One region of the Streptosporangium sp. CA-115845 genome, then DNA from elsewhere that is predicted to be linked to it. Evidence: riboswitches for the same ligand, from Rfam matches in the RefSeq annotation. Region 1 holds a riboswitch; each other region holds the start of a gene.
The links. A riboswitch is a leader RNA that binds a small molecule or an ion and turns the genes downstream of it on or off. The one in region 1 is predicted to bind cyclic di-AMP.
Positions count from the first base shown of each region.

Region 2: it holds a riboswitch for cyclic di-AMP, as region 1 does, so the genes downstream of both, ACQP0P_RS46330 (NlpC/P60 family protein) here and ACQP0P_RS15745 (C40 family peptidase) in region 1, are expected to answer to the same signal.
Region 3: it holds a riboswitch for cyclic di-AMP, as region 1 does, so the genes downstream of both, ACQP0P_RS39730 (C40 family peptidase) here and ACQP0P_RS15745 (C40 family peptidase) in region 1, are expected to answer to the same signal.
Region 4: it holds a riboswitch for cyclic di-AMP, as region 1 does, so the genes downstream of both, ACQP0P_RS37525 (hypothetical protein) here and ACQP0P_RS15745 (C40 family peptidase) in region 1, are expected to answer to the same signal.

Region 1 is NZ_CP191988.1:2,979,880-2,986,880, reverse strand. It holds gene ACQP0P_RS15765 (AMP-dependent synthetase/ligase) at 1-1,241, shown strand, start outside; gene ACQP0P_RS15760 (glycosyltransferase family 4 protein) at 1,238-2,365, opposite strand; gene ACQP0P_RS15755 (M48 family metallopeptidase) at 2,362-3,639, opposite strand; gene ACQP0P_RS15750 (hypothetical protein) at 3,851-4,726, opposite strand; gene ACQP0P_RS15745 (C40 family peptidase) at 4,887-5,309, opposite strand; cyclic di-AMP (ydaO/yuaA leader) riboswitch at 5,521-5,680, opposite strand; gene ACQP0P_RS15740 (NlpC/P60 family protein) at 6,082-7,001, opposite strand, start outside.
Region 2 is NZ_CP191988.1:9,749,001-9,756,001, reverse strand. It holds gene ACQP0P_RS46345 (type III pantothenate kinase) at 1-246, shown strand, start outside; gene lysX (bifunctional lysylphosphatidylglycerol synthetase/lysine--tRNA ligase LysX) at 453-1,910, shown strand; gene ACQP0P_RS46335 (LuxR C-terminal-related transcriptional regulator) at 2,833-3,033, shown strand; gene ACQP0P_RS46330 (NlpC/P60 family protein) at 3,242-4,204, opposite strand; cyclic di-AMP (ydaO/yuaA leader) riboswitch at 4,297-4,444, opposite strand; gene ACQP0P_RS46325 (amino-acid N-acetyltransferase) at 4,780-5,433, shown strand; gene ACQP0P_RS46320 (RDD family protein) at 5,533-6,717, shown strand.
Region 3 is NZ_CP191988.1:8,311,582-8,318,582, reverse strand. It holds gene ACQP0P_RS39745 (FtsX-like permease family protein) at 1-32, shown strand, start outside; gene ACQP0P_RS39740 (hypothetical protein) at 100-954, opposite strand; gene serA (phosphoglycerate dehydrogenase) at 1,186-2,775, shown strand; gene ACQP0P_RS39730 (C40 family peptidase) at 3,579-4,175, opposite strand; cyclic di-AMP (ydaO/yuaA leader) riboswitch at 4,163-4,394, opposite strand; gene ACQP0P_RS39725 (3-isopropylmalate dehydrogenase) at 4,536-5,582, shown strand; gene ACQP0P_RS39720 (branched-chain amino acid aminotransferase) at 5,754-6,848, shown strand.
Region 4 is NZ_CP191988.1:7,812,315-7,819,315, reverse strand. It holds gene ACQP0P_RS37535 (carbohydrate ABC transporter permease) at 1-685, shown strand, start outside; gene ACQP0P_RS37530 (DUF4253 domain-containing protein) at 904-1,650, shown strand; cyclic di-AMP (ydaO/yuaA leader) riboswitch at 2,074-2,215, shown strand; gene ACQP0P_RS37525 (hypothetical protein) at 2,450-3,442, shown strand; gene ACQP0P_RS37520 (hypothetical protein) at 3,539-3,910, opposite strand; gene ACQP0P_RS37515 (roadblock/LC7 domain-containing protein) at 3,923-4,309, opposite strand; gene ACQP0P_RS37510 (hypothetical protein) at 4,371-5,231, opposite strand; gene ACQP0P_RS37505 (hypothetical protein) at 5,236-5,616, opposite strand; gene ACQP0P_RS37500 (DUF4032 domain-containing protein) at 5,761-6,981, opposite strand.

The DNA of each region.
Region 1 (7,001 bases):
ACACCTCGGGCACCACCGGCAGGCCCAAGGGCTGCCGGCTGACCCATGACAACCTGCTGTTCACCGCCAGGAACGTCGCGGACGGCCCGCTGGAGCGCCTCTTCACCGTGGACGACAGGGCGGCGCTGCTCTTCCTGCCGCTCGCGCACGTCTTCGCCCGCATCATCGAGATCGTGCTGATCGAGACCGGCACGGTCCTCGCGCACACCCCCAACATGAAGAACGTCGGCCCCGACCTGCAGGCTTTCAAGCCCACGTTCCTGCTGGGCGTGCCCCGCGTGTTCGAGAAGGTCTACAACGCCGCCGAGCAGAAGGCCACCGCCGACGGCAAGGGGAAGATCTTCCACGCCGCGGCGGAGACCGCCGTCGCCTGGAGCAGGGCGGAGTCCACCGGCGGCGCGGGGCTGGGCCTGAGGCTCAAGCACGCCCTGTTCGACAGGCTCGTCTACGGCAAACTGCGCGCCGCGACCGGCGGCAGGCTGACTGCGGCCGTGTCCGGCGGCTCCGCCCTGGGCGAGCGGCTCGGCCACTTCTTCCGCGGCGTGGGCATCGAGGTGCTTGAGGGCTGGGGCCTCACCGAGACCTCGGCGCCCTCCTCGGTCAACCTGCCGGGGGCCAACAAGATCGGCACTGTCGGCAAGCCGTTCCCCGGCGTCACCATCGGCATCGGCGAGCACGGCGAGGTGCTCGTCAAGGGCCGCCATGTCTTCGAGGGCTACTGGAACAACGACGAGGCCACTACCGTGGCGATCGACAAGGACGGCTGGTTCCACACCGGCGACATCGGCGAACTGGACGGGGACGGCTACCTGCGCATCACCGGCCGCCAGAAGGAGATCCTCGTCACCGCCGCGGGCAAGAACGTCGCCCCGGCCCCGATGGAGGACCACATCCGCGCCCACCCGCTGATCAGCCAGGCGATGGTGGTCGGCGACGACAGGCCGTTCATCGCGGCGCTCATCACGCTCGACGTCGAGGCTCTGGAGCAGTGGAAGGCCGCCAACGGCAGGACGGACGCGGACCTCGCCACCCTCAGCTCCGACCCGGCCATCGTCGCCGAGGTGCAGAAGGCCGTGGACAACGCCAACACATTCGTCTCCAGGGCCGAGCAGATCAAGAAGTTCACGGTGCTCGACGTCGACATCAGCGAGGAGAGCGGACACCTCACCCCGACCCTCAAGGTCAAGCGCGCCGTCGTGATGCGCGACTTCGCCAAGCAGGTCGAGTCCCTCTACGGCTAGTCAGGGGTCTCCACGGACTCCAGAACGCGGGCGAAGCGGGAGGCGGCGAGATCCCAGCTCCACTCGCGCGCGACCCACTCGCGCCCGCGTTCACCCATGGCACGTGCCCCGGCAGGGTCCTTGAGCAGGTCGACCAGGGTCGCCGTGACCTCGTCCGGACGGGTGCCGTCGACGACCAGGCCGGTCTGCCCGCGTAGCACGGCGTCGGGGGCGCCGCCCGAGGAGCCCGCCACCACGGGCAGCCCGCTGGCGGACGCCTCCAGATAGACGATGCCGAGCCCCTCCACGTCGACACCGCCCAGGCGGGTACGGCACGGCATGGCGAACACGTCGCCCGCTGCCAGGTAGCCGGGCAGCGCGGTCTCCGGCACGGGGCCGGTGATCTGGACCGAGCCGCCCATCGGCCTGGCCAGCCGCTCCAGGGTCCTGCGGTACGGGCCACCTCCGACGATCAGGAGCATCGCGTCGGGAACGTCCCGCAGCACGCCGGGCCAGGCTCGCAGCAGCGTGTCCTGGCCCTTGCGCGGCACCAGCCTGGACAGGCAGAGCACCACCGGCCGCTCTCCCAGTCCGAGCGCCGCGCGCGCCTGCTCTCTCCCGGCCTCGGGCGCGAACACCTCGGTGTCGACGCCGGGCGCGAGCCGCACCAGCTTGTCCTCGGGTATCACCCTGGCCAGCCGCTGCCGGGTGTACTCCCCCAGGTAGGTGACCACGTCGGCGTGCGCGCCGATCCTGGCGAGCACCTGGCGGCCGATCGGGAGCGCCGTCCAGCCCGCCTCGTGGCCGTGGGTGACCATGACGACGCGGCGGACCCCGGCCTCACGCATCCTGGGCGCGAGCAGCCCGAGCGGTGCCGCCGCCCCGAAGACCACGGTCTCGCAGCCGAACTCGGCGATCAGTGCGGCCGCCCGGCGGGCGACGGCGGGGGTGGGCAGCATCAGCGAGGTGGGGTGCCGCACCACGGGGTAGGGCTGCCGCAGGTCGAAGTCCTCGCTGCCGGGCCACTGGGGGGCGTAGACGACGACCGAGCCGGGCGGGCGGCGGGCGATGAGACCGTACACGAACGACTGGATCCCCCCGGCGCGGGGCGGGAAGTCGTTCGTGACCACCAGCGTGCGCCTCATGGCTCGGAGAGACCGTTCAGCCGGGCCCAGGATCGCGCCAGCGCGATGCGCTGCGGCGCGGTGGGATGCGAGGCGTAGAGCACGTACTCCACGAGGTCGGGCGACAGATCCGAGATGTTGGTGACCGCCAGCCGTTTCTGCATGGCGACGAACGTCGCCGGATCCCTGGTCAGGTCCAGCGCGTGGACGTCCGCACGAGCCTCGATGTGCCGGCTGACCAGGTTCTGTGCCGGTCCTGACAGCACCGCGGCCAGACTGAGCAACCCCATGACCAGGCCCACCGCCCTCGGGTCGCCGATGGAGGAGATCCCCGCGCGGCGCCGCACGGCCCCCGCCGAGGTCACCAGGTAGAGCAGGACCGCCCCGAACGCCGCGCCCAGAGCTCCGACGAGCGTACCGGAGAGCACGTCGCCCGCCTTGGCGTGACCGAGCTCGTGCGCGACCACCAGCTCGACCTCGTCGGCGGGCGCCCGGAGCAGCGTGTCGTAGACGACGATCCTGCGGGTCGCGCCGAATCCGGAGACGTAGGCGTTGAGCGCGGTGGTCCGCCGGGAGGCGTCGGCGACGAGCACGTCCTCCACCGGCACACCGTCCCTGGCGGCCATGGCGAGCAGGTCGTCGCGGAGTTGTCCGGCCTCCATCGGCCTGAAGTCATTGAAGATCGGCTCAATGAGCACCGGATAGGCGAAGGAGGCCGCCACGGTCAGCGCGAACGCGCCGGCCGCCGCCGGGATCCACCAGCGCCGGTAGCGCCGCGCCAGCGCGACCACCGCCAGAACCATGATCGCGGTCAGCGCGGTGCCGACACCGATGCTCTTGATCCGGTCGGCGGTCCAGGCCGGCCAGGTCTGGGTGGACAGCCCGAAGTCGCGCAGGTAGGTCTCCGACCACATCCCCAGCGGCCAGCGCAGCATCGCGACGGCCACCGACAGCGCCAGCACGCCGAGCAGCGCCCGCAACCACCACGGCCCCCGCAGCCGGCCGACGAGCCGCGCGCCCAGCGGGGTGCCCACCAGCACCCCCGCCACCACCAGCGTCAGGCCCAGGGAGAGGTAACCCGGTACGCTGACCAGCTTGTCGAACGCCTCGGACCTGGCGATCTGCTCGGCCGTGAAGTCGCGGGCCGGATCGGGGACGACCGCCGGGGCCCCCTCGGGCAGCTCCTGCCAGGGCGTGGTGAACGCCACGACCGCCAGCGTGACCACCCCCAGCGCGGCCAGCGCCCACCCCGCCGGCCGCACCCCCGAGGGCGCGTCCGTCGTGCTCAGCGTCATCAAACACCTCCAGCGTGGAGCCCGAACCCTGGGCCCCGTCCTTTGGATCTTCTGCCTGCCGCGGTCGGCCGGACGGCGCCTCGCCGAGTCGTCACCGGTCACCGCGGCACGCCGCGGCTCCCTCCCGTGCCTTGCGAGGCACCCGCCGACCGCTCCTCGCCGCGGCGAGATCCGCCAGGTGAGGCCTGGACCGGGAAAGGACACAAGGATGTCAGGCGAGTTCCTTTCCGAGGTAGTCACGCCACGCCACGGTGAGTTGGGCGGGCGACAGGCCGAGCGTGCCGGTGACATCGCCACCGTAGAGCCTCACCAGGGCCTTCTCGCCGAAGCGCTCCGCGATGAACCGGCAGGCGAGCCAGGCCTCCTCGTACGCCTGCGCGAGCCGCGGGGCGCCGGGGGCGAAGTCGGCGGGACCGGGGAGACGGGCGGGCAGGACTCCGGCGCGTACCTCGGCGACCAGCTCGGCGGCGGCCGTCCGCACCGGGATCCCGGCATCGCGGTAGCCCACGTAGTCGGCGAAGCCCTCCGACAGCCACATCGGCACCCGGCCGCCACGGGTCGCGCCGGTGGCCACGTGCACGAGCTCGTGCGTGATCACCACGTCCCTGCCGGTCGTGCTGAGCCTCGCGTAGCCCGAGGGCAGGACGATCACCCGGTCCGCGGCCGCCATCGCGGCCAGGCCCCGGGTGCTCTCCGCTCCGGCGAGTGCCGCGGCCTCGGCATCGGTGGCGGGGAACAGGATCACCGCTCGGACCGGCCCCCAGATCGCCGCGACCGCGCGGCGGGCCCGGTCGGCCCCGGCGGCCAGGTCCCGCAGGACGGCGGGCGCGACGTGGTGGCCGATCACGAGGGAGTGCTCGCCCCGGACGACGACGGCGGCACCGGGCCACAGGTCGCGAAGGCCGGCGGGGAGTTCTCCGGCGTCGCGGCGAGGGTCGTGCGGCAGGGGGTGGTCGGGGAGCTCTCGGGGAGTGCGCGGGAGCGGCCCGGCTCCGGCCAGGAGAGGTCCCGTCCCGGCCGACGGGCCCACGCTCATCAGCGCCAGCATCCCGGCGAGCACGGTGCGGCGCCCCTTCGGGACGGACATAACGAGTCGATGCTACTCGACCGGCATCGTGACGTTCCTTGCCGGAAGCGTGGATCCGCACCGGCCCGGGCCGCCGGCCACGCGCTCGCGGCCTCCGCCGGAAACGGAGCGGCCCCGTCCCCGCACATGTGAGGAACGGGGCCGGCGTCCCTGCCCGGGCTCAGGCTCCGGGCCGGACCGCTCCGGCGAAGGAGGACCTGTAGTACCCCTCCAGCTTCACGATCCGGACCGTCTTGCCGCTGCTCGGCGAGTGGACCATCCTGCCCTTGCCGACGTACATGCCGACGTGGCCCTTTCCACTGAAGAACATCAGGTCACCGGGGCGCAGGTGGCTCCACGAGACCTTCTTCCTGATCGCCCGGAACTGGCTGTGCGTGATCCGGGGGATGGACACGCCCGCCTTGCGCCAGGCGTATTTGACGAGCCCCGAGCAGTCGAACGCGCCGGGACCGGAGGCACCCCACCGGTACGGATCGCCGACCTGCCGCCTGGCCGCCGAGACGGCCTTGCGAGCCCGGACCTTCTGCAGGGCCGCCCTGCTCATCCTGGTCTTGACCTTGGTATCGGCCTTGGCCTTGTGCACGGTTCTCTTCGTGCCCTCGGCCTGCTCGGAGACTCCGGCCGCGGTGTTGACCAGGATCTCAGGGGTACTGTCCGTCGTCGCCCTCGCCGCCGTCGACCCCAGGGTGACCGCTCCGGCTGAGGCGGTCAGGGTGAGGGCGATGCCGCCGAGGGAAAGGCGGAAAAGGCGCGACAGACGGGTGTTACACGGGGTGGTAGACAGGATTTCTCCTTGGTGCTTCCACTGATGCCTACCGGGTTAGCTGACGGGTTCGGGCTTGGAAGATGCCCTACGGCGCAAATGCGCTGATTCACCCCCGGCCACGCTGTATCGGGCCTTTTGGGTCCCCGGTTCCATGCCTCCTGGCTGCATGGATTCGGCGGGCCGCCGTGATGAGGTCCGTCCCCGGCAGGGGAACGGCGGCCGGCTGGATTTCTATAGGGACACCGGCCCGAAGACCGACATTCACCGCGACGGCATGGCTTGCACGTCGCGAGGCCAGAAGTTACCCCGATCTCCAACCTTCGGCAAAGCATTCGCCAAACAAGAAGATCAATAAGCCTTCGTGATCTTCCCGTTACCCCTGCTTAATGGCCATTTATGCTATTAAGATATGATCCTCGTCACACCCTCGGAATCACACCCGACAAATCGCAATTTCTGTAATGTTCATCACATTTGCCGTAATTCATGGTTGAAGCCGCGAGGGTGCCCTCTCCCGCCGCGGAGCACGGATCAGCGCCGTCGCCGACGGCGCACCAGGTTTTACCACCGGAGGGCGGGCCTCCGCTCCTCAGGGGCGGACGGCTCCGACGAGGCGACGGCCGTAGGCCGAGAGCGGGACGACCTTGACGACGTCGCCGGTCTGCGGGGCGTGCACGATCTGGCCATTGCCCGCGTACATGCTGACGTGGCCCAGGCCCTCACTGAAGATGAGGTCGCCCGGCTGGAGGTCGTTCAGCGAGACCTTGCGGCTGGTGCCCCAGCTCCACTGCTCCCAGGTGGTACGGGGGAGGCTGACTCCCCCCCTGCGCCAGGCGGCCTGGAGGAGGCCCGAGCAGTCCCAGCCGCCGGGCCCCGTGCCGCCGTACTGGTAGGGCTTGCCGACCTGCGCGAAGGCGAACTGCAGGGCGGCGCGGGCGTTGCCCGAGGCGGGGCCGCTGTACTGGATCCCGGTGCTCTCGGGGTTGCCCGTCTTGAAAACGTTGAGTTCGCGCAGGAGCTTCGTCTGAGCCCTGACCATCTTGTCGGCCTTGGCCTTCTCCCTGGCCAGTTCGTCGCGCGTCTCGTCGGCCTCGCTCAGCGCGCCCTTGGCCAGATTCCTGTTGAGCCGCAGCGCCTTGGTGGCCTCGTCGAAGGCGCTCAGCGACTGGGCCCGGGAAGCCGACATCTGGTCGACCGAGGCCAGGCCGCTCAGCAGCGCGCCGGGGTCGGCCTGGTAGATCATGCCTTCCCAGCTGTTGACCGCGCCGAACTGGTAGGTGCTGACCGCCATCGCGACGAGCTCCTTGCGCAGCCCGGCGACCTGCTCGCTCTGCCGGGCGAGCTCGCCGTTCAGCGTCGCGTACTTCTTCCTGGCCCGCTTCCACTTCTCCGAGGCCTGGTTGTACTTCTCGACGATCTGGTCGGCCTGCTCGTTGAGCTTCTCCAGTTTCTTCTTGGCCTGGGCGAGTGTCGGCTTCGGCTCCGCGGAGGCCCCGCTCACCGGCACCA
Region 2 (7,001 bases), 3.3 Mb from region 1:
TCCGTGATCGCCAAGAACACCGTCGAGGCGCTTCAGGCCGGCATCATCTACGGCTTCGCCGGCCAGGTGGACGGGATCGTCGAGCGGATGGCGGCCGAGCTCGCCGCCGACCCCGACGATGTCACGGTGGTCGCCACCGGCAGCGCGGCGCCGCTGGTGGCCGGCGAGGCGCGCTCGATCGACATGCACGAGCCCTGGCTCACGCTGATCGGGCTGCGCCTGATCTACCACCGCAACGCCATCTGAGAGCGTGGTGACACCGGTGCCGTGACACCGCCCAGAGCGCGGTGCCGCGGCCGGAGGGCGCCGCGGTGTTCCCGGAGAGCACCGCGGCGCCCTGGAGTCCTCTCCGGCCCCCGGCGGTCGGCGACCTCACGAGGTTCGCCACATCGGTACCCTTTGGAACTGTGACCGATGAAGTGACCAACCCCGCCGAGGATCTGCCCGAGCAGATGCGCGTGCGCCGGGAGAAGCTCGACCGCCTCCGCTCCGAGGGCGTCGACCCCTACCCGGTGAACTTCCCGCGCACCGCGACCAACGCCGAGATCCGCCAGAAATACGCCGATCTCTCCGCTGACACCGCGACGGGCGACAAGGTGGGCGTCACCGGCCGGGTGATGCTGTCCAGGACCGGTGGCAAACTCTGCTTCGCCACCATCCGCGACGGCTCCGGTGATCTCCAGGTCATGATCTCCCTGGACAAGGTGGGCGAGGAGGCACTGGCCTCGTGGAAGCGCGACGTCGACCTCGGCGACCACGTGGGCATCGAGGGTGAGGTCATCACCTCCCGCAGGGGGGAGCTGTCCATCCTCGCCGACCGCTGGGCGATCACTTCGAAGTGCCTGCGCCCGCTGCCGGAGAAGCACGCCGGGCTCACCGACCCCGAGGCGCGGGTCCGCCAGCGCTACGTCGACCTCATCGTCAACGACGAGGCCAGGAAGCTGGCCTACACCCGCAGCGCCGTGGTGCGGTCCGTCCGTGACTTCTGGCACGAGGAGGGCTACCTGGAGGTCGAGACGCCGATGCTCCAGCCGATCCACGGTGGAGCCACGGCCCGGCCTTTCAAGACCCACATCAACGCCTACGACATGGAGCTCTACCTTCGCATCGCGATCGAGCTCTACCTCAAGCGGCTCGTGGTCGGCGGTATCGAGAAGGTCTTCGAGATCAACCGCAACTTCCGCAACGAGGGCGCGGACTCCACGCACAACCCCGAGTTCACGATGCTCGAGGCCTACGGCACGTATCTCGACTACAACGACATGGCCGACCTGACCCAGCGGATGATCCAGAAGGCGGTCGTGGCGGCCCTCGGCCACTCCGTGGTCGTCCACCAGGGGCAGGAGATCGACCTCGGCCTGGCGAAGTGGCCGCGGATCACCCTCTACGGGTCGGTCTCGGAGGCACTGGGCGAGGAGATCACCACCGCGACGCCCCTGGAGTACGTACGCAAGCTCGCGGACGCTCGGGAGATCCACTGGGATGCCAAGTGGGGCCAGGGCAAGCTCGTCCAGGAGATCTTCGAGGCGCTCGTCGAGCACACGCTCATCCAGCCCACGTTCGTCATGGACTATCCGGTGGAGACCTCCCCGCTGACCCGCCAGCACCGTGACAACCCGCTCCTCACCGAGAAGTGGGACCTGATCGGGTTCGGCACCGAGCTCGGCACCGCCTACTCGGAGCTGGTCGACCCGGTCGAGCAGCGCCGCCGCCTCACCGAGCAGTCCCTGCTCGCCGCGGGCGGGGACGCCGAGGCCATGCAGCTTGACGAGGACTTCCTCACCGCACTGGAATATGCGATGCCGCCCACCGGTGGCATGGGGCTCGGCATCGACCGCCTCATCATGGCCTTCACCGGTAAGAACATCCGCGAGACCATCCTGTTCCCGCTGGTCAAGCCGACCGGCTGAGTCTGAGGGCAGCGCCGCCGGACCGCATGGGACGAGGTCCCCGCGGTCCGGCGGCGATCGTTTCCGCCAGGCGGTGTCCGCCGGGATCGAAGCCCGGATGACGGCCCCGGGCGGCATCCCCGGGGCGGGCCGGTCGGGCTCGGCGCGCACCTTCGAATCCCGGTCGGCGGTACCGGGTGGCGCCCTCACCACCTCGCGAGCACCTCTTCACCGTCCCGCACGGCTCCGTGCCGGCGCGCGTGGGCGCGAGCACGGCACGTGGACGATGCCTGGGCGGACGGGGCGAATCCCCCATGGGCCGGAAACCGCGGGGTCCGTGCTCACGCTCCCCCGTGCAATTTCGGACGGCTTTCTGCATAGCGCAGAAACTCCCTTTTAAGCATGTCCAATATCGCCTGACGTCTGTGGTCGGCACCCGATACTTCGCTAATGCCGCAAAGGCGCTCTTGCGGGCTTCCCATTTCAGAGTTTTCCGCGAGGCGCCGTCAAGGCGCCAGACGGCGTGGCCGTCGAAGAGCGCCAGGAAGAGATCGATTTTCCCGGGGAAAAGTGGGCGGCTCGCTTCCGTCGAGGATGCGGCCCCGCGGGTGCGTGCCGCCGCGGCGGTTCCGGCAAAACCTTGTTCTGCCAGGACTTCTGTTGTCGCAGCCAGGGGGGCACCTGCGGGCTCGTGCGGGGGCACGGTCGTGACTTAACCCCAAAGGCACTGACATATCATGAGTACTTCACGTAGCACCTAGTATGTCAATAGTGGGCGCGCGCTATGAAGAGTAGAACTTGACGACCTTTGAACAAGGCGTTTACCGTTCCTGGCGGACGGTATTCATTTCCGGCGTCTCGCGCCCGGTTTCCAGAGTGGGGGGAGTGACTCTTGATGGCATATCCAGAAGTGGATTCTCGCCATGGCGACAGCCCCCTGGGCATGAGTGATATCGGTCTCAGCGACGACGACCTCGTGCTGCTGGCTGAACTCGCCAAGGGCGTCACCGTCGACAGGGTGGGCCGCCGCCTCGATATCAGCGGCCGGACCGTCAGGCGCAGGCTCAGAGGCATCTGTGACCGCATCGGTGTCGCCACGGCGATCGAGGCCGTGGCCTGGGCGGCCCGCCGCCGCCTGATCTAGGCCCTGCCCCTTGGCTGTTCTGCCCACCGCGGTCAGACGGCGCCTCACCGCGTTGCCGTCGGTCACCGCACCTGCGGGGCACCGTCGGGGCACAAGTCCGAGGGGCGCAAGTCCGAGGGGCGCCGTCTGACCGGCCCTCGGCACGGCAGGATTCGCCGCCCGGCCAAGGGCCGGGCGGCTCGCGCCGTGACCGGTCCGGCTCAGCCGCTCAGGCGGCGATCCGCACCCCGCCGGCGAAGGGCCGGTTGTCGATCGTGGCGATGTGGACGACGTCACCCGTCCGGGGTGCGTGGACCATCAGGCCCGCGCCGATGTAGATCCCGACGTGGTGCAGGTCGCTGTAGAAGAAGACCAGGTCGCCTGGGCGCAGGTCGTTTCTGGAGATGTGGGTGCCCGCGGTCCACTGGTTGCCGGTGTAGTGCGGCAGGCTGATGCCGACCTTCTGGTAGGCCCACATGACCAGCCCGGAGCAGTCGAAGGAGTTGGGGCCCTCGGCGCCCCAGACGTACGGCTTGAGCTGCTGGGTGAGCGCCCAGCGGGCCGCCTCCGCCGCCCTGCCGCTGCCCACGATGGGCACGTCGGTCTTCACCCGGGCGCCCCTGTTGCTGACGGCCCTGGTGCGCACCTCGCTGAACAGGTCGCTCTCGACCCGCGTGACCAGTCGCTCGATCTTGCTGCGCCTGCCCTCGAGCTCCCCCAGGAGCGCCTTGACCTCTGAGGTCCTCGCCTTGGCGCCGGCCTGCGCTCGCTCGGCGGCCTCGATCGCCCGGCCGACCTGGGCGACCTCCTCGCTCTGCTGCTGCTGGAGGGCGTAGTTGGTGGTGGCCTGGTCGAGGAAGGTGTCGGGGTCGGTCGCCTGGGTGAAGGCGAGCCCGGAGTTCAGGCCGCCGGACATGTAGTTGCTCTGCGCGAGGAGGGTGGCCTTGGTGCGCCGGATCGCGAGCTCCGACTCGCTCGTCGCGAGGATCTTCTTGGCGCTTTCCGCGGCTCGCTGGGCCTGCTTGAGCCTGACCCGCTCGCCGTTGTACTGCTCGGCGAGCGTGCCGATCTCCTCGTGCAGCTTCTCGGCCTGCTTGGCCAGCTGCTGGAGGCTGGGCTCGGGATCCGCCGTGGCCGAGCCCAGGGGGACGCCGAGGGTCATGATGGCGAACGCCAGGCCGATGACCGCCATCCGGCGACTCCGCCTCCGCGGCGCGCGTTCTCGACAGCGGGCGTCGCCGCCCGCGTGCTCTCCTGCGCGGTCGCGCATGCGCTTCACCAACGGGCTCCTCTCCTCGGCCGCCTACCGGGTTAGCTGACGGGTTCGGGCCGGAGGCAGCCCTACCGGGTGCGCCGGTGGCACTCGGATTCACCCCGAAGGACGTGGTGGGTCCCCGGTTCCCCTGGTCGGGAGATTCGGCGGGTCAGGCTTTTACGTCTCTGACATCGAGCACGGAGATTAGTGCACTCGTGGTTCCTGCTCAACCAGAACTGCGAACTCGGTAGAGGTTTCGCAACTGAAATGTCACGGAAAGATCACATGCCAATATGATCAACATGGCCATTACGCTGCCTTTGCCTTCCTCGCGGCGGGCGCGGCGCGGGTCTTCCCAGGTCCGGGACCGTGCCAAAGATGAGCTGCGACACATTAGAGGCGCCGTGCGCCCAGCGTGGTAATGCAACTACCAAGGGTCATGTGATGCCCTCGGGGTGAGAGTTAAGGATGAGCCGTAATTGAAGGCCGGAGAGGACGTACGCTGATCGGTCATGGAGCAGCTTGCGGAGCATTCTCCCGTGCCGTTCGCGAACCCCGGGAAAGAGGGGGAGCGGCGAACCGGATCCGAGGAAGAGGAGCGGGGGTCACCCGCTCCCGGCGCCACCCCGGCGGTCACGGTCCGCCGTGCCCGCACCCCGGACGTCCGCGTCATCAGGCGGCTCGTCGACACCTACGGTGGAGCCGGCCCGCGCCTGCTGGAGAAGGCCACCGTCACCCTGTACGAGGACATTCAGGAGTTCTGGGTCGCGACTGACGCGGAGGGGATAATCCTCGGCTGCGGGGCGCTTCATGTTCTCTGGGAGGACCTTGCCGAAATTCGGACCGTTGCCGTCGATCCGACCCGCAGGGGAATGGGAATCGGCCATCGGATCGTCTCGGTGCTCATCCGCACGGCTGCCGAACTGGGCCTGCGCAGGGTCTTCTGCCTGACCTTCGAGGTCGACTTCTTCGCCCGGCACGGATTTCAGGAGATCCAGGGCACACCCGTCGCCCCGGAGGTCTACGCCGAACTTCTCGCCTCCTACGACGAGGGCGTCGCGGAGTTCCTCGATCTGGAGCACGTCAAGCCCAATACCTTGGGAAACACCCGGATGCTGCTGCACCTGACACACGAGCCCGACTCTGATGACTTTAGAGATGACTGACTGGAAAGGTGACTGTTGATTCCTATGTCGATACCTTGTGCAGCAGCAAGCATGTGCGTCTGACATTTGCCACATGCGCAGTCTAAGTGAGGTGACGCGGTGAGCAACGGACAGCCGCCGTATCCGCAGGATGATCCCGAGCGCAGTCGCACACCTTCGGGACAGCCGGATTACGGACAGCACAACCAGGGCCGAGCCCCTGGCGAACTCGACCCCGATGTGACGATCATGGGATATCGGTCGGAGGGATCGCAGTCGAACACCGGCCCGGGGGTGGCCCAGCCCGGCTATGGTCAGCAGGGCTACGGGCAGCAGCAGTACGGGCAGCAGGGGTACGGGCAGCAGCAGTCGTACGGTCAGCAGGGCGGGACGGACGCGTACGGCCAGCAGCAGGGCTATGGCCAGCAGGGTGGGACCGGCGCGTACGGTCAGCAGCCCGGCTACGGGCAGCAGCAGTCGTCCCACGAGCAGTCGGGCTACGGCCAGCAGCCCGGCTACGGGCAGCAGCAGCCGGCCCAGCCGGGTTACGGCCAGCAGCAGTACGGTCAGCAGCAGCCGGGCTACGGCCAGCAGCCGGGGTACGGTCAGCAGCAGCCGGCCCAGCCGGGTTACGGCCAGCAGCAGTACGGGCAGCAGCCCGACTACGGCCAGCAGCCGGGGTACGGCCAGCAGCCCGACTACGGCCAGCAGCCGGGGTACGGCCAGCAGCCCGGCTATGGGCAGCAGCAGTACGGGCAGCAGGGGTACAGCCAGCCTTACGGCGGTCCCCCCGGCGCTCCCGCCCCGCTCGCCGAGTGGTGGCAGCGCCTGGTGGCGCGGATCGTCGACGCGATCATCCTGGCGATCCCGGCGGTGATCATCAGCGCGGTGCTGACCGGTCTCCTGGTGACGGCTCCCAGTTTCAACCTCGCGACGGGCGCCGGCACCGATGGGAGCGGTGTCTTCCTCGCGAGCCTTCTCATCGCACTGGTCAGTGCGGCGATCTACTTCGCCTACGAGTTCTTCATGATCAGTAGGGGTGGGCAGACCGTCGGCAAGATGGTCATGGGCATCAAGATCGTGCCCATCGGCAGTACCCTGCCGCCGGGCGGGCTCAGCTCCGACGTCGCGCTCAAGCGCGGCGGTGTGTTCTTCGGCCCGCAGTTCCTGAGCTGGATCCCCCTCCTCGGCTGGATCGTCAACATCTTCAGCCTCGTGAACGTGCTGTGGCTGCTGTGGGACAAGCCCCTGCAGCAGGCGCTGCACGACAAGGTGGCCGGGACGGTCGTCGTCAAGATCAAGTAGTTCCGGGTAAATCGGGGCCGGCGGTTGAACCGCCGGCCCCGATTTCGCGTCCGGACCAGAAAAACGGGGACCGTTAGGGGTGGGTAACCGTCTCGGCCGCGGAAGCCACGGAAGCGTAAAAATCATTTGCCGCGCCATGGGCGACGCGGGGGGACTTATGCTCGAGCCCCGGCGTGCCCGGCGGAATATTCGCGTTTGAGACCGGACAAGGGGCTCAGGAGAGCCCGCAAGCCGCTATGAGCCGCCAATGCCGGATCTGCCCTCGTCGAAGGTTCGCACACCAG
Region 3 (7,001 bases), 4.7 Mb from region 1:
CCGGGGTGACCCTGACCCGCAGGACCGGTTAGCGCCCGCGGCGGTCTCCTTCCGGTCCCGCAGGACCGGAAGGAGACCGCGCGTCTCGCGGCCCCGGCATCAGTCGGTGACGTCGGCGCAGACCACGTGCGCGCCCAACTCGACCATCCGCTGCTCGCTGCGGGCGTCGGCGACCCTGGCCATCAGGATCGGCGCCTCGCTCGCGGCGAGCTGTGGCAACCGGGCGCGCACCCCGCGATGGATGTCCCTGACCACGTCCTCGGCCGCCGACATGTGCACCTTCACGTGCAGCATGATTCCCGGGGCGCCGGAGGAGGTGCTGGCCTGGGAGATCCACACGTGATGGACGAGCGGGTAGTCGACGAGCAGGTGCGAGATCGCGGCGCGCAGCGCGGGCAGGATCGGGTGTTCGCACCGCCGGTAGCCGGGATCCACCATCTGCATCGGCCCCGACAGATGGGGCCGGGGCGCGGGGATCCACGGCTGGGCGGGCGCGGCGGGCACCGGCGTTCGCTGCGGGCGCACCGGCGCGGGACGCGAGACCGTGGCCATCGCCCCGGTCGCGTACGCCGTCGGCGTCGCACTCGACAGCACGGACGCGGAGCCGCTGCGCTTCGAGAGCAGGTAGCGCTGGAGATCCTCGATCGGCACGGCCGCGGCCGCGGGGCCCGCCGCGTCGATCACTATCTCCCGCACGCCGGTGACCCGCTGGATGTCGAGGACCGTGTCGGCGTCGCACGCCGACAGCGAGTGGCCGCCACGGTGCCGCGCGTAGGTGTCCGCCGAGGTGTACCCGAGCAGGACACGCTCACCGGCCTGCGTCGTGCCGAGCACGACGGATCGGTCAGGTCGCACGGCGACCAGGAGTCCCCATTCGGCAAGCGCCGCCAGCAGCCGGTGCGGCTCGCCGTGCTGCGCGAGTACGTTGCCGAGAGCGGGGTTCCCGATGCTCATATGAGGAACGATAGGTAGTGACCCACGGCTTATCAGGGTAATCGCGAAGTTTTCTTAGGATCAAGACCAACTTGAATTTTGGCGCATGGGATGTGTCAGGGGCGGGTACCGGCGTACTGGATCATGGAGGCGGTCGCGTCTCGCATCTCGGGACACTCGTGAATACGTTCACAAGCGCCGATAGACTACGTGAGGTCCGTGCACCCTCACCGCCTAGTAAGGATCCAGCCTGTGAACAAGCCCGTCGTACTGGTCGCCGAGGAACTTTCCGAGGCCGGTCTCGCGGTCCTGGGCGCGGACTTCGAAGTCCGCCACGCCGACGGCGCCGACCGTGCCCAGTTCCTGCCCGCGCTCGCCGACGTGGACGCGCTCATCGTGCGCAGCGCCACGCAGGTCGACGCCGAGGCGATCGCCCACGCGCCCAAGCTCCGCGTCGTCGCCCGCGCCGGTGTCGGTCTGGACAACGTCGACGTGGAGGCCGCCACCAAGGCAGGCGTCATGGTCGTCAACGCGCCGACCTCCAACATCACCAGCGCCGCCGAGCACACCGTCGCGCTGATCCTCGCCTCCGCCCGCAACGTCGCCCAGGCGCACTCCGCGCTCAAGGGCGGCGAGTGGAAGCGCTCGAAGTACACCGGCGTGGAGCTCGACGAGAAGGTCGTCGCCATCCTCGGTCTCGGCAAGATCGGCCAGCTGGTCGCGCAGCGCCTCCAGCCGTTCGGCGTCGAGCTGATCGCCTACGACCCCTACCTGCAGCCGGCCCGCGCCGCGCAGATGGGCGTCCGCCTGGTCACGCTGGAGGAGGCCCTGCGCGAGGCCGACTTCATCACGGTGCACCTGCCCAAGTCCAAGGAGACCATCGGCCTCATCGGCGACCGGGAACTGCACGCGGTCAAGCCGAACGTCCGCCTCGTCAACGTCGCCCGCGGCGGCATCATCGACGAGAACGCCCTCTACTCCGCGATCAAGGAGGGCCGCGTCGCCGGGGCCGGCATCGACGTGTTCCCGAAGGAGCCGGTCACCGACAGCCCGCTCTTCGAGCTCGACCAGGTGGTCGTCACCCCGCACCTGGGCGCCTCCACCCACGAGGCCCAGGAGAAGGCCGGCACCCAGGTGGCGCGTAGCGTGAAGCTCGCCCTGGCCGGGGAGTTCGTGCCCGACGCGGTCAACGTCCAGGGCGGCGCCGTCGCCGAGGACGTCAAGCCGGGTCTGCCGCTGGCCGAGAAGCTCGGCCGGGTGTTCACGGCTCTCGCGGGCGAGGTCGCCACCAAGCTGGACGTCGAGGTGCGCGGCGAGATCGCCGCCCACGACGTCCGCGTGCTGGAGCTGGCCGCGCTCAAGGGGGTCTTCACGGACGTGGTCGAGGACTCCGTCACCTACGTCAACGCCCCGCTGCTGGCCAAGGACCGTGGCGTCTCGGTCGAGCTGGTCACCAGCGCCGAGAGCCCCGACTGGCGCAACGTCGTGACGGTCCGCGGCGTCCTCGCCGACGGCCGCGCGGTCTCGGTCTCCGGCACCCTGTCGGGTCCCCGGCAGGTCACGAAGATCGTCGAGGTCAACGGCTACCAGATGGAGATCGAGCCGACCGACCACCTGTCGTTCTTCACCTACACCGACCGCCCCGGCGTCGTCGGCGTGGTCGGCCGCATCCTCGGCGACCACTCGATCAACATCGCCTCGATGCAGGTGGCCCGGGACGTCAAGGGCGGCAAGGCCCTCATCGCGCTCACCGTCGACACCGCCATCCCGGCCGACGTGATCGACCAGATCGGCGCGGAGATCGGCGCCGACAGCGGCCGCTCGGTCGACCTGGCCGACTAGGCCCTGTCCCGCGGATCTTGCCGTGGCGAGGATCGGCCAGGCGGTGTCTCGCAAGGCGGAGGAGGGAGCCGCAGCCGTGCTGCGGTGACCGACGACAACGCGGCGAGGCGCCGCCTGGCCGTAGTGGGCAAAAGATCCAAGGGACAGGGCCTAGGAGGCTGGTGTTTTTCGCGCGAAGTAATCTTGGTCCCTCCACCAAGCCGTCAAAAACGGTGAGGATCGGGAGCACACACTCCACTTGGAGGCCGAATCTGCCTCCGGAACGGACGCTCTGTGGGTGTGACGCTCCACCATGATCGCTAAGCGGCCGTTTAACACCAGCCTCCTAGGCCCGGTAGGCAAAGGATCCACCGAGGTGGCCGCCGCCCCGCACCGTGGGGCGGCGGCCACCTTTCGTCTCGGTATGTGAGAAGTGTGTACGCCGGGCGAGACGGCGTTCCGGCCGCCAGGTAGCCTGAGATGAAGTGCGCCAGGTCCAAGCCTGCCGCGACGGGGCCTGACAGGGGTGGGCCGGCAATTCTCCGGCGCCACGCCCCAGATCGCCGGTCCGTGATCCGGACCCGTGACACCAGGCCTGGTCGGAGCCCTGATCGGAGTCTCGACCACTGCCCCTGCTCGCATGCGACCGAGACGAGATTCGCCATGTACGACATGTATCCCTGGAACCACGCGGAAGAGGTCAAGGACGAGGCCGCCGAGGCGCTCCAGACCGCCCTGGACCGCCGGGACAACGGTGGTTCTCCCATCCGCTGAACCCGTTCCCGGTGCCGGCGGGGTTCCCGCGGCCGATCAGCCGGCGTGTCTCATCCGCCGGTCGCGATCTCGATCTGCTCGGTCAGCTTGACCCCCTGCGGATCGGGGCGCACCGCGCCGACGAAGGAGGACCGGCGCCAGGCGCTGAGCTTCTCCTCCTTGACCACGTCGCCGCTCCGCGGGGCGTGGACCATGTAACCGGGTCTGGTGATCATGCCGACATGGCCGAGGCCGCTGAAGAAGGCCAGGTCACCGGCCTTGAGGTCCTTCCAGGCGATCTTCTTGGAGAAGGCGGCGTACTGGTCGTTGGTGACGCGGGGCAGCTTGATCCCGGCGGCGCCGTAGGCGCGGAGCATCAGGCCTGAGCAGTCGAAACCGCCGTTGCCGGTGCCACCCCAGACGTAGGGCGTGCCGCGCTTGGACATCGCCCACTTCACGGCCTTCTGCCAGGCGGGCCTGGGGGTCGCGCTCTTCAGTGCGGCCTTCAGCCTGACGGTGCCGAGCGGGGGAGCTTCGGGGGAGGGGAGAGGGGAGGCGGCCAGTGCCGCCGTCGGCGCCATGGCCGAGGCCGCGAACACCGCGGCGCCTGAGACGAGGATGGACAGGACACGGGAGTACATCTTGCCGGACAGGATGATTCCTTCCATAAGGCCGGCCGGGTGAGCTGTCGGGCTCGGGCGTGGAGGCCGCCCTACGGCGCGAGAGCACGCCGATTCGCCCCAAGGAATCCCGTGATGGCGGCCGGGAGCGCGCTCCGGGGCGGAGCGAGGTTCCCGGGGGGCCCGGTGGATTCCGGAAAAAGTGGTTCCCCGGCTCCGTACGGGCCGGTAAGGGGATGGTCCGTACGGATTAGGCATCAATGTGAATGGGGAGGACGATAACGAAACCTCACGAAACGGTCAATAGGGAGCAAAAAAGGACAAAGTGATCACATGGGCGGACGCGCGGACACGTCCGAAGAGTGAGACCGGTGTTCGATCACCGAGACGGACAGGTAAGGTGCCTGCATGGATTCGCGTAACATTCGCCTGGCGGTCATCCCCGGGGACGGGATCGGAGCCGAGGTCGTCACCGAGGGTCTGAAGGTCCTCGAAGCGGTCGGCACCAAGGTGGAGACCACCACGTACGACCTCGGGGCCAAGCGCTACCGCGAGACCGGCGAGACCCTGCCCGACCCGCTGCTCGACGAGCTACGCGGATACGACGCGATCCTGCTCGGCGCGGTCGGCGACCCCAGCGTGCCCCCGGGCATCCTGGAGCGCGACCTGCTGCTCAAGCTCCGCTTCCAGCTCGACCACTATGTGAACCTCCGCCCGGTCAAGCTCTTCCCCGGCGTCGAGACGCCGCTGGGCAAGGCCCGCCCCGAGGACATCGACATGATCGTCATCCGGGAGGGCACCGAGGGCCCCTACGCCGGTGCCGGAGGCGCCATGCGCCGCGGCACGCCGCACGAGATCGCCACCCAGGAGTCGCTGAACACCGCCTACGGTGTCGAGCGTGTGGTGCGCTACGCCTTCGAGAAGGCGGTGACCCGCCCCCGCAAGAAGCTGACGCTGGTCCACAAGACCAACGTGCTCACCTACGCCGGTGACCTCTGGGCCCGTACGTTCGACCGGGTCAGCGTGGAGTACCCCGAGGTTCAGACCGACTACTGCCACGTCGACGCGGCCTCGATGTTCTTCGTCAGCCAGCCGGAGCGCTTCGACGTGATCGTCACCGACAACCTCTTCGGTGACATCCTCACCGACATCGGCGCGGCGATCGCCGGTGGCATCGGCCTGGCGGCCAGCGGCAACGTCAACCCCGACCGCACCGCGCCGAGCATGTTCGAGCCGGTCCACGGCAGCGCCCCCGACATCGCGGGCCAGGGCAAGGCCGACCCGACCGCCACCATCCTGTCGGTCGCCATGCTCCTGGACCACCTGGGGCTGGCCGGCGAGGCGGCCCGGGTCGAGCAGGCCGTCGCCGACGACCTGCTTGAGCGGCTGGCCGGCTGGGCCGGCCGGACCACCCAGGAGATCGGTGACGACATCACCGCACGAGTAGCCGGCTGAGGAAGCCGCCCCCTCGATCCTGACGCGCCTGGCGGCTCCTACGAGCCGCCGGGCGCGTTTTGTTTCCCGCGCACTGCCGGTTTTCGGCATGGATGCAGTAGTTTCCCGTTACCCGGTCCAACGCAGAATGGACCCGAGGGTAAGCCAGACATCAAGATAAGGATCCGCGTCATGACCACCGCTCAGAAGCTCAGCTTCGACGTGCAGCTCTCCGACCACGCTCGCACCGCGGCCGAGCGCGAGCAGGTAATGGTGGCTCCGGGGTTCGGCCAGGTCTTCACCGATCACATGATCTCGATCGACTACACCGAGGGCGAGGGCTGGCGCGACGCCCGGCTCATGCCGTACGGCCCGCTCAGCCTCGACCCCGCGACCGCGGTCTTCCACTACGCGCAGGAGCTCTTCGAGGGCATGAAGGCGTACCGCCAGCAGAACGGCGCGATCGTGACGTTCCGCCCGGAGGCCAACGCCGCCCGCTTCAACACCTCCGCGCTGCGGATGGCCATGCCCGAGTTGCCCGAGGAGACGTTCGTCGAGTCGCTGGAACTGCTCGTCCAGACCGACCGCGAGTGGGTGCCGACCACGCCCGGACACAGCCTCTACCTGCGCCCTTTCATGATCGCCACGCAGCCTGCGCTCGGGGTCAACTACCCCTCCAGGACCTACAAGTACATGGTGATCGCCTCTCCGGCGGCGGCCTACTTCGGCGGCGGGCGGGCGGTCAGCGTCTGGCTCTCCACCGAGTACACCCGCGCGGCCCCCGGCGGCACCGGCTTCGCCAAGTGCGGCGGCAACTACGCGGCGGCCTTCGTGGCCCAGCGCCAGGCCGTCGAGCAGGGCTGTGACCAGGTGGTCTGGCTGGACGCGGGCGAGCACCGCTACGTCGAGGAGATGGGCGGGATGAACCTGTTCTTCGTCTACGGCGACCGCCTGCTGACCCCGGCGCTCACCGGTACGCTGCTGCCGGGCATCACCCGCGACTCGATCCTCGCCCTGGCCGGCGACCTCGGCCTGCGGGCGGAGGAGGGGCGGCTGTCGATCGAGGAGTGGCAGCGGGGCTGCGAGTCGGGCGAGCTCACCGAGGTCTTCGCCTGCGGCACCGCCGCGGTCGTCACCCCGGTCGGCTCGGTCAAGGGCGCCGACCGCGCCTGGACGATCGGCGACGGCACCCAGGGGCCGGTCACCGGGCGGATCCGTGAGGAACTCGTGGGCATCCAGTACGGTTCCCGCCCGGACCCGCACAACTGGGTCCACAAGATCTGCTAGCCCCGCGTTTCGCGTGCGGCCCCGATTGACCCGGGGCGGTTACCTACGGTGTTGGCTCTTACGCGGCATCTGACCCGGGATGATGCCCCACATGCGCGAAGTGGGGCAGCGCGGCGACAGGTGCCGCCAAGGGGCGCGAGGAGACCTGGCCAA
Region 4 (7,001 bases), 4.8 Mb from region 1:
GCACTTCCGGCGGGTGCTCGGCGGCGAGAACTTCGGCCGCTACCTTCTCAACAGCCTGGGTGTCGCCCTGACCGTCGTCGTCCTGTCCGCGCTGGTGGCCTTTCTCGCCGCGGTCGCGGTGACCCGGTTCCGCTTCCGGTTCCGTACCACCGTGCTGATCATGTTCCTGGTGGCGCAGATGGTGCCGGTGGAGGCGCTCACCATCCCGCTGTTCTTCCTCGTCCGCGACCTCGGCGGGGTGGTGCCCGGCGTGGGCCTCAACACCCTGGGCTCGCTCGTCCTGGTCCACCTGGCGTTCTCGCTGCCGTTCGCCGTCTGGATGATGAGGGGGTTCGTGGCCGCGGTGCCCGAGACGCTGGAGGAGGCCGCGATGATCGACGGCGCGAGCCGGCCGGTGATCCTGTGGCGGATCCTCTTTCCCCTCGTCGCGCCGGGACTGGTCGCCACGAGCGTCTTCTCGTTCATCACCGCCTGGAACGACTTCATCTTCGCCAGGACCTTCATCATCTCGGCCAGGGACAACCAGACGCTGCCCTCGGCCCTGCTGGTCTTCTTCAAGCCCGACGAGAACGACTGGGGCGGCATCATGGCGGCCTCGACGCTGATGACCGTTCCTGTGCTGATCTTCTTCGTGGCCGTCCAGCGCAGGCTGGTGGCCGGGCTGGGCGGGGCGGTGAAGGACTGACACCCGCCAGGCTCCGTTCTCCTCTGTACCGATAATTTTTGCCTGGACCAGGGCAGAACTGTCCCTTGGGATGGTTGACAGGCCAAAATTGGTCCGTGGTCAGGATCGGATCGGTAGGAATGAGCGATTGCGAGGGTGGGAGGCTTCCGCCAGTTCTGGGCCAGTTGTTCGCTGACGGGGCCGACGGGAGCAGCGGGAGTGAGGGCCGGAGGCTCTCGGTGGACCTGCCACCGGGTGACGTGGTGTGGCCCGACCCCGGTTACGCTCAGCTCTCCTTCCGTCGCCGTCCGGCGTTCTGGCTCAGCGAGGTGGCCGTCTCAGGTGAGTACTGGGCACGGCTGCGGGCGCAGCACGGGCACTCCGGCCTGTGGCCGGTGCTGCTGGAGGACTCGATGCAGCCCTGGTCGGCCGGTCAGATCGCCCCGGACACCGCCGTCGAGATCGACAACTACCACGCCGCCGCGTTCATGGCCGAGGTCTGGTCGGACTGGATCGCCAAGGCGCACATCGACCAGCTCGAAATCCTCGACCCCTTCGGGGTCGAATGTCCAGGTCCGGCCCCGGCGGGAAGGCTCGCCGCCGATCCCGGCGTGGTCGCCGACTGGTACGCCGGCCTGGTGGCCGAGCGCAGGACCCCGCTCGGACTGGTCGCGGTCGAGCGCGGGGCCGACGCCCTCGCCGTCATGGGCTGGCAGGGCGCCCTGAACCACAACGAGTGGATGGTCCCGCTCGCGGCGGTGGTACGGAGCTGGGAGGACAGGTTCGGGGTGCGGCTGGTCGGGATGGGGTTCAACACCCTCGACCTCAGCGTCGCCGCGCCCCCGACGACCTCGGAGCACGCCCTGCACGTCGCCGCGGAGCACTGGACGTTCTGCCCCGACAGCATCATCCAGGGCGCGGGGAACCTCATCGACTACGCCGAGCAGATCAAGGGCAGGAACGCCTGGTCGTTCTGGTGGGACTGAGTTCGCCCGGCGCGGATTCCCGGGAGTGCCCGCCGTCGGAGCCGGAGCCGGAGCCGGAGCCGGAGCCGGAGCCGGAGCCGGAGGCTGGGGGGCGGGGAGTGCGGAGGGGCGGATCCGTGGGTGCGGGGAGGCTTCGGGGGCAGAGGTCGCAGGGCGTGGACTCCCCGTGCGCGTGGGCTTCTCGCGAATGTGGATGGGCCTCGGGTGCGGGCTTCCGGGGGGCGAAGTCCGAGATCGGGAAGATGTTCTCGCTGGTAGGGCGGCTGTTGGCCTGGCGGGGTTCCCGATGGGACTTTCTTTGGGGTAGTAGGTAGATCTTCTGGGGTTTTCATGGCATTTGCTTTGCTTTGTCCGATTTCGGTGGGTAGTGTCCACGGATATCGGTTGGCGACCTGCCCTTCACAAGAGGGAGCGGCCGGCCGACGTCGAATCCCGCCGGGCCCGCAGGGTCCAGGGAGCCGGGGAACCACTTTCCCGGGGTGAATCCGCCGCGAACGTGCGGCGGTAGGGCAACTCCATCGCCCGAACCCGTCAGCTAACCCGGTAGACGAGCTGGAGAGGAGATCCCCCTCATGGATCACCGCGTCACCGCGTCGGTGCCCGCCCTGCCCGTGCCGACCACCTGAACTTTCCTCATATCTCCGTCGCCGCGCCTGAGCGCGGCACCTGGACTGTGCTCCGCGTAGCGATCCGCTGATCTCGCCACGCCGCTTTTCCGAAGAGCGCGTCCCCGCCAGTGCACCCCTTGCCGTGTGTCGCAGCTGGCTGTCCCGTTCCCTCGTGAAAGAGCCACTTTTTCATGCGTCTCCCCTTTGACCTGCCCAAGAACAGCCTGCCCAAGAACCTCCTGTACAAGAACCGTCTCACCACCGCCGCCCTCGTCGGTGCGAGCGTGCTCGTCTCCGGCGGCGTCGCCTCCGCGCTGCCCGCCTCCCCCGCCATCGCCGCCCCCATCGCCGCCCCCGCCGCCCCCGCCGCCTCCCCCGGCGCGGACACCGAGGTGGCCGCCAACGAGGTCGTGCTCCTCCAGGGCTCGACCAGGGCCTCCTACTTCTGGGACGACTCCTCGGGCCGGGCCGGTGACACCGGTCTGCCGGCCAGTGGCAAGCCGATGCAGAAGGGCATGATCGCCAGCCCGAGCTGGCCCCTGTTCACCGAGGGCTACGTCGTCTACAAGGGCAAGAAGGCCAAGTTCTTCGTCGGTGACCGCGGTCCCGGCGTGCCCTCCAACGTGGGCGTCATGATCGACCTTGACGCCAAGACCTTCGCCGATCTGACCGGTGGCCGGTTCAACTCCGCCACGCTCGGTGTGGACGGCAACGGCGGCATGGGCCACATCAACGTCAAGTACGTGGTCACCAAGTGGGGTGACGGCGTGGGCAAGAAGAACCACCCCGTGGCGTTCTCCACCGGTGCCTGGCGTTACCGGGACGCGAACCCGGCGAAGCCTCCGCAGACGGTCCTGGTCAAGGCCGAGCAGTCCAAGAAGGCTGTGAAGACCCAGCAGGCGATCCAGACGTTCGCCAAGCCCAAGATCATGTCCGAACCCCTCATCGCGCCCGGGGCGATCATCGCCGCCAAGCCGGTCGCCCTGTCCGGCGCCGACACCAAGGCGGCCGAGCAGGGTGTCCGGGACCTGGGCGCCAACGCCCCGGTGGCGGCCGCGACCTCGGCCGCTCCCTCCGCCACCACGGCCGCCACCCTGGCCCTGGCGGGAGTGCTCGCCGCGGGTGGTGCCACCTACCTGGTCACCGGCCGTCTCCGTCGCAGGGCGGTCGCTGAGGAGAGCTGAGGCCCGGCGCGATCTCCGGCCACCCCGCACCGGCGCGATCGATGAGCTCCTGCCGCGGCCCGTGCCCTTTCTGAAAGGGCACGGGCCGCGGCAGTATCAGACCTCGAGCCGCTCCTCGATGCCGCGCAGGATGTGCCGCGCGAGCGCGAGGTTGGCCCGGTTCCGGTCGAGGGCCATGTAGATGAACAGGCCTTTGCCGCTCCGGCCGGAGAGCGGGCGGATCACGTGGTACTGCGTGCCGAGCGTGATGAGGATGTCCTCGATGCCGTCCTTGAGGCCGAGCGACTCCATGGTCCGCATCTTGGCCTTGACGACCTCGGTGTTACCCGCGGCCGCCACCTGGAGGTCGAGATCCTTGGAACCGCCGAGCGCGCCCAGCGCCATCCCGCTGTTGTAGTCGACGATGACCGCGCCGACGGCGCCGTCGATCGCCATCATCTCCTTGAGAGAGATGTCCATGTTGCCCATTTCTGTCTCCGATCACTGGGTTATCGATATGCGCGAGGTGATGGCGGCCAGTCTGGCCGCCGTCTTGCGACCCTCCAGCCGGAGCAGCCCGAGGTTGGTCCCCGGGCGTGCCAGGACTGTGAGGACGATCTTGGGTCCGGCGGCGTAGCAGGCCGCGTAGCCGTTGGTGCCGGAGATCAGCGTCTCCTCGAAGGTGCCCTTGCCGGCCATGCCCGTCATCCGGCGGCTGAGGGCCAGGAGCGCGGAGGAGAGCGCGCCGGTCTGCTCGGCGGCGGTGTCGCGGCCCAGATCGCTGGCCAGGGTCAGGCCGTCGACGCTGCACACGATGCTCCCGTCCACGTCGGGGATGCGCTCTCGCAGCAGCGCCATCTCCTGGCGTATCTCCTCACGCAGTTCCACCGGCACCCTCCTTCCGATCAGCTTCAGCGTCCGCAGCCTTATCGGCGGCATCGAACCAGGCTCAAGTCAGTGCCTCCAATGCGTTCCTGAGCCGGATGAGCAGGTTGACGTCGGTCGGGTCCCCGGTGGCTCCGGGGAGCGACGCAGGCGTCGCCAGGGAGCCCGTTCCGGCTGCCGGGATCTCCGTGGCACCCCTCGTCCGTCTCGGCAGCGGGTCCTGCGCGGCGGGTTCCGGGACGCGCAGCAGCCCACGGGAGGCGAGCTGCCGTACGGCGAGCAGCACCGAGTACGCCGGGCGGCCCAGCTTGCGTGCCAGGTCGGCCGGGGTCGCCGTGGAGTCGGCGCCGACCAGCACCTCCCACTGCAGCGAGCTCAGCACCACCCGCTGGGCGGCGATGCGCCTGCGCGGGACGACCGGGAGCGTGTCCAGCTCCGCGGACGGCCAGGTCTGTTCCAACTGCGCCTTCCTCCGCTTGCACTCCCGGAGCAGACCGGCCGCGTCGAAGTACCAGTGCGGTCCGAGCCAGTGCCGCTCTCCCCGTCGGAACCTGGGCCGGTGCCCGGTCGACTCCAGCAGGAAGTAGCCGGCGTCGAGCACCGTGCTCAGCACGCAGAACTCCAGCTCGCCCCTGGTGAGCAGACCCTGGGCGAGGAGCCGGTCGCCTCCGAGGATCTGCGGGGCGGCGAACGGCGGCTCGCCGCCCCGCAGATCCTCGGTCGCGGACTGCCTGGCCTGTCGTACGGCGTGGGTGGAGATCCCGCGGCAGGCCGCCAGCAGGTCCTCCAGCCGGGGGGCCGCCGCGCTCTCGGCGTAGGTCACGCGGCCGTCGGTGAGATAGATGGCGCCCGCCTTGCCGAGGCGGAGCGAGCCGGTGGCGCGATCACTGGCGAGCCCACTGAGGATGATCTCGACGCTCGGCACGGCTTCACGTCGATATCAGGCGGCCGGAAAGGGCCTGGAGGCGGTGGCGGGCCAGTGCCAGGTTCGACCGTTCCAGGTCGAGCCTGACATAAATGACCAGTGGGCCGTCGAAAAGCGTTTCCAACGGCCGCAGCAAATGGTGGCCGCCGTCCGTGGTTATGATCATGTCGTCGATCCGGACGGTGCCGCCCGGTGCGGTGACGGCGAGTCCGTCCAGCGTCGCGCGCAGGGTCTCGCTCAGTCCCGCGGCCGATCGCTCCACGTCACCGTGGCGGCTCGCGCCGCCGGTCGCCACGACCGTCCCGCTGGTCTGATCGATGAGGATCGCGTCCAGGGCACCGGGGATGGCCATTACCTCAGTGAGGCAGTCTTCGATTCCGAGCACGTGCTCTCCCTTGCCGGCGACTTCAGGCGTCGCCCGGTCAGCGTAGGGAAAGCCCTCGGGATTCGTCCTTTCCAGCCAGGGCCTTGATAGGAAAAAGCGTAGGATTCACCAACCGAGTAGGAAGATATACACCCCGGGTGGAAATCAACCCGTTGGTTGGTCGGTGATAATCGCCTTTTCGTCCGGCTTGAAAACAAGAATGTTCTTCACGTAGGAATTCGCCGCGGCGGGCAGGCCGACGTCGTTCCCGGCCTTCTCCGACAGGAACCAGCGGTGGTCGAGCACCTCGTGGAAGAACTGGGCGGGCTCCAGCTTGCCGCGCAGATTCTGCGGGACGGCCTCCACCGTGGGCTGGAAGACCTCGGCCAGCCAGCGGTGGGCCACGATCGCCTCGTCCTCGTGGCGCAGGCCGTACGACACACGGAAGCAGTCGAGGTCGTTGAGGAGCCGCCTGGCCTGGTTCTCCTCCACGTCCAGGCCGGTGAGCCGCAGCAGCCTGCGCTGGTGGTGCCCGGCGTCCACCACCTTGGGGCGGACGATCAGCCGCCCGGTGCCCGCCTTGCGGCGGATCATCATCTCGGCGACGTCGAAGCCCAGCGAGTTCAGCCGGCGGATCCGCTGGTCGATCATGTGCCAGTCGACCTCCTCGATGATGTCGTCGGAGGTGAGCTCGCCCCAGAGGCGGTGGTAGCGCTCGCAGATGGAGTCGGCGACCTGTTCGGGGTCGATGGAGGAGTGCAGCAACCCGCCCGCCTCCAGGTCGAGCATCTCGCCGAAGATGTTGGTGTGCGCCACCTCGATGTCGTACAGCCGCTGGCCCTCACTGATCATGGGATGCAGCTCACCGGTCTCGGCGTCGACGAGGTAGGCGGCGAAGGAGCCCGCGTCCCGGCGGAACAGGACGTTCGACAGTGAGCAGTCGCCCCAGTAGAAGCCGCTGAGGTGCAGCCGTACCAGCAGCACGGCCAGGGCGTCGAGCAGCCGGTTGAGCGTCTCGGGGCGGACCGTTCCGGACATGACCGCCCGGTAGGGCAGCGAGAACTGCAGGTGCTGGGTGATGAGCGCCGAGTCGAGCGGCTCACCGGCGGCGTCGGTCCGCCCGGTGACCACGGCCACCGGCTCCACCGACGGGGTGTCCATCCGGCTCAGGTCCCACAGCAGGCGGTACTCGCGCTTGGCGTAGTACTCGCTGATCTCCTTGATCGCATAGACCTTGCCGGAAAGGCGGGCGAAGCGCACCACGTGCCGGGAGATGCCGCGGGGCAGGGAGACCAGGCGGTGCTCGGGCCAGTCCTCCAGCGGGACGTCCCAGGGCAGGCGGATGAGGTCCGGATCGCTCGGGGCGCCGGTGAGCTGGAGAGGCATCGGGTCAGTCCTCGCGAAGG